Regions from separate parts of the Actinocorallia herbida genome, predicted to be linked through region 2. Evidence: riboswitches for the same ligand, from Rfam matches in the RefSeq annotation. Region 2 holds a riboswitch; the other holds the start of a gene.
The links. A riboswitch is a leader RNA that binds a small molecule or an ion and turns the genes downstream of it on or off. The one in region 2 is predicted to bind thiamine pyrophosphate.
Positions count from the first base shown of each region.

Region 1: another riboswitch for thiamine pyrophosphate. It lies ahead of EDD29_RS41350 (purine-cytosine permease family protein); the one in region 2 lies ahead of thiO (glycine oxidase ThiO).

Region 1 is NZ_RJKE01000001.1:9,075,314-9,077,477, reverse strand. It holds gene EDD29_RS41365 (Fpg/Nei family DNA glycosylase) at 1-127, shown strand, start outside; gene EDD29_RS41360 (SSI family serine proteinase inhibitor) at 168-620, opposite strand; gene EDD29_RS41355 (rhodanese-like domain-containing protein) at 663-1,001, shown strand; TPP riboswitch at 1,059-1,173, shown strand; gene EDD29_RS41350 (purine-cytosine permease family protein) at 1,169-2,164, shown strand, end outside.
Region 2 is NZ_RJKE01000001.1:1,419,729-1,421,892, forward strand. It holds gene thiS (sulfur carrier protein ThiS) at 1-216, opposite strand; gene thiO (glycine oxidase ThiO) at 213-1,307, opposite strand; TPP riboswitch at 1,307-1,415, opposite strand; gene EDD29_RS06760 (NAD(P)/FAD-dependent oxidoreductase) at 1,587-2,164, shown strand, end outside.

The sequences.
Region 1 (2,164 bases), 7.7 Mb from region 2:
CTGCCCGGTCTGCGGCGACACGATCCGCGAGGTGTCCTTCGCGGACTCGTCGTTCCAGTACTGCCCCACCTGCCAGACGGGCGGCAAACCACTCGCGGATCGCCGTTTGTCCCGTCTGATCAGGTAGATGGGGGGTTGTAGGGGCGTGGGGGGTTAATGCCTAAGGGCTAGCGGACCTTGGGCAGCTCGCCGAACAGCTCGGAGACCTTCTCCCAGCGCTGGACCTCGCACCCGTCCTTGCGCGTGAACGTCGCGTCGACGGCGGTGCCCTTCCAGGTGCCGGTCACGGTGCCCTGCTCGGGGCCGCCGTACTGGGTCCCGCACTGGGAGCCGGCCGGGACGGGCGTGAACGCCTCGGCGCCCGAGGACGCCAGCTGGGCGCAGGCCTTGGCGGCGGCGGGGTGGGTGCCGCCCGCGGGGTCACAGGTGAGCGTCCAGGACTCCTCCGGGGCGCTCGGGGACTTCTTGAGCGTGATCGTGAGCTGGTCGGCCGCGGCGGCCGCGTTGGGGGACGCGGTCTCCTGCTCGGCCGACTGGCCTCCGCAGGCCGTGGCGGCGGCCACGACGGCGGCGGTGAGCAGGAGCAGCTTCGCGCCGGTCTTCGGCGATGAGGTCCTCATGGCGATTCGACGTGGGGGTGCGATCCACGGTTCCATGGGTCCGTGACGAATTTCGGCGGAAGCATTCCCAGCGTCGGCGCGCTCCAGATCCCGGACGGCGCGTATCTTCTCGACGTCCGTGAGCAGGACGAGTGGGACGCCGGGCACGCGCCCGAGGCGGTCCACATCCCGATGAGCGCGCTCAACGAGCGGGCGGGGGAGATCCCGCAGGACCGCGAGGTCTACGTGGTGTGCCGGGTCGGCGGCAGATCGGCCCAGGTGACGGTCGCGCTGAACAACGCGGGCTGGAAGGCCCTGAACGTCGACGGCGGCATGATCGCGTGGGAACGGGCGGGCCTCCCGGTCGACGCCGTGGGCGACGCGGAGCCGTACATCGCCTGAGATATCCCCCTGACGTGGGGTGATCTTGGGGGATAGGGGTACGATTCGCGCCGAATCAACCCCCACCGCGGGAGCTCGGAAGTAGGCCGGGCTGAGAGGGCGACCCATCTGTCGCCGACCGCATGAACCTGTCCGGGTAATGCCGGCGTAGGGAGAGTGCTCCTCGCATGTCTTCAAGCACGCTTGAAAACCGCCCCCAGCGCCCCGAAGGCCCCGCTGAGGCGCCGCTGACCCTCGACGAACCCGCCCCGCGGGTCCTGTCGTTCTGGGACCAGAGCGCCTTCTGGGCCAACCTCGGCGTCAGCCTGTTCGCGTTCTCCGGCGCCTACACGGTGCTGGCGCCCGACGAGAACGGCGTTCCGCAGCTCTCCATCGCGGCGGGCATCGCCGCGATGATCATCGGCACCCTCGTCGGCGGGCTCATGCTCGGCCTCGCCGCGGTGCCCGGCGCCCGCACGGGCCGGCCGGCGATGGTGATCCTGCGGGGGCTGTTCGGCGCCCGGCTGTCGTACGCGCCGACGGTGCTCAACATCGCCCAGCTCATCGGCTGGGGCACGTTCGAGCTCATCGTCATCGCCGACGCCGCGCACGAGCTGTTCGGCGGAGGCCCGCGCTGGGTCTACGTGCTCATCGCGGGAGTGCTCACCACGGCTCTGACGATCTGGCCGCTCGGCTCCGTGCGCCTGCTGCGCCGGTTCGTCACCATCGCCGTGGGGATCGCGCTCGTCTGGTTCTACATCCAGTTCGTCAGGGCGGGGCTGCCCGACCTGACCGCCCACCCCGGGGCGTCCGGGGGAGGGCCGTTCGGCGCCGACTGGAGCCTCTTCTGGCTCGCGATCGACGCCGCCCTGGCCGTCTCGATCTCGTGGGTGCCGCTCGCCGCCGACTACACCCGGCACGCGCGCAGCGAGCGGGCCGCCTTCGGCGCTGCCAGCGGCGCGTACGCGGTCACGCAGATCATCGCGTACACCCTCGGACTCTTCGCCCTCGTCCTCGCGGGCCAAGGCGGCGGCGTCTACGGGCCGTTCCTCACGGTCACGGCCGGCGCGGTCTTCTTCTTCGTCTTCGTCCTGCGTGAGGCCGACCAGTCGTTCGCGAACGTCTACTCCACCGCGCTCTCGATCCAGAACCTTGTGCCGCGTGTGGACCGTCGTGTCCTGAGC
Region 2 (2,164 bases):
TCAGCCTCCCTGGACCGCGGTGATGATCTCCACCCGGTCGCCCTCGTTCACCGGCGTCGCGGGCCATGCCGCGCGCCGCACCACTTCGTCGTTCAGCGCCACCGCGATCCCGCGGCCCTCCGCGGCCGCGCTCCGCCCCGCCGTGCCCGCGACGACGTCGGCGACGGTCGTGCCGGCGGCGAGGTCGCGGAGGTCTCCGTTGACGTGCACTCTCATCGGGTCTCCACGGGGGCGAAACGGGCTGCGGTGAAGGGGCGGGCCACCTCGGGCAGGTCCCCGCCCGCCAGCACCCCGGCGACGGCGTCGGCGGTGAGCGGGGCGAGCAGGATGCCGTTGCGGTAGTGGCCCGTGGCGTACACCAGGCCCTCGGTCCCCGAACGGCCGAGGATCGGGGCGTTGTCGGGGGAGCCGGGGCGGAAGGACGCCTTGACCTCGGCGAACTCCAGCTCGGTGACGCCCGGGAAGAGCGCGCGGGCGTCGCGCAGCAGCTCCCAGAGGCCGCCCGCGGTGACCCGGCCGTCGAACCCCAGCTCCTCCTGGGTGGCGCCGACGACCAGCTCCCCGTCGGGGCGGGGCACGAGGTACATCGAGAAGCCCTGGACGAGGCCGCGGGTGGCGCGGGTGAGGAACGGCCGCGGCGAGCGCAGCCGGATGATCTGGCCCTTGACGGGCCGGACGGGCAGGTCGTCGAGTCCGCCCGACCAGCTCCCGGCGGCCAGGACGACCTGGTCGGCGGCCAGCACCGTGCCGTCCTCCAGCCGGACGCCCTTGGCGCGGCCGCCTTCGACGACGATCTCCCGCGCGCGCTGCCGGACGATGGGCACGTCGGCGCAGGCCTGGAGAAGGGCGGCGAGGACCTTGCGCGGGTCCACGCTGCCGTCGTCGGGCGCGAGGATTCCGCCGCGCACGGACGGGGCGAGCATCGGCTCGAGCCCGCGGCACTCGCGTCCGGTGAGGAGCTCGGTGCGCAGGCCCAGGGACGCCTGGAACTCGTGCTGGTCGCGGAGGAAGGCGAGGTCGTCGCCGTCGTAGGCGACCGAGAGGTTGCCCTCGCGCTGGTAGCCGACGTCGATCCCGGTCAGCTCGCGCAGCTCGGCGGCGAACGCCGGGTAGCGGTCGCGCGAGTCGATGCCGAGCATCAGATGGTCTTCCTCGCCGTACTGCAGCTCGCCGACGGGGGTCAGCATCCCGGCCGCGACGTGGCTCGCGCCCGACCCGGGCGCGGGGTCCACGAGGGTGACGGACAGGCCCCGCTGGGCCGCCCGCCAGGCGATGCCGAGGCCGACGACCCCGGCTCCGATGATCACGATCAAGCGCGTTCGCTCCCTTCGCCGGCATGACCCGGATCAGGTTCCTACGGTCGGGAGCCGCGCGCTCCCCTCTCAGCCCCCGCGGGGGCTCCCGTGCCTTCGCCACCAGCGTATGCCCTGAGCAGCAATCATGAGATATCCGGCATCCCTGTGCAGAACGCCGTTCTTCGCGACGGCTATGGTGGCGGCACCTTGCCGGTCCGGCTATGACTGGATCCGGCGAACGGCCGTCATCCGGTCCCGAGGCCGGTCTGTGGGTGTCGTGGAGGGTTTTGCATGGAACGGGTCATCGTCGTCGGCGGCGGTCTCGCCGGAGTGCGCGCCGTGGAGGCGCTGCGGGCCAGGGAGTACACGGGCGCGCTCACCCTCGTCTGTGCGGAGGAGGTGCTCCCGTACGACAGGCCGCCGCTGTCCAAGGCGGTCCTCACCGGAGACAGCGACGACACCACGGTCGACGCCGCCTGGGACGCGCTGGACTGCGACGTCAGGTTCGGCGTCACCGCCACGGGGCTGCGGGCCGACGAACGCGTCTTGGAGACGACGGCCGGCGACCTGACTTACGACGGTCTGGTGATCGCCACGGGCGCGGATCCCATCAGGCTGCCTGGGCCGGGTCCCCAGCACGTCATCCGGACCATGAAGGACGCGCTGGAGCTGCGTCCCCTGCTCGTCTCCGGGGCGCGCGTGGTCGTCGTCGGGGCCGGATGGATCGGCGCCGAGGTCGCGACCAGCGCGGCCAAGCTCGGCTGCCGGGTGACCGTCCTGGAGGCCGCCGAGACCCCCGTGGCCGTCGCGCTCGGGACCGAGCTGGGCGCGCTGACCGTGCCCTGGTACGCCGAGGCGGGCGTCGAGCT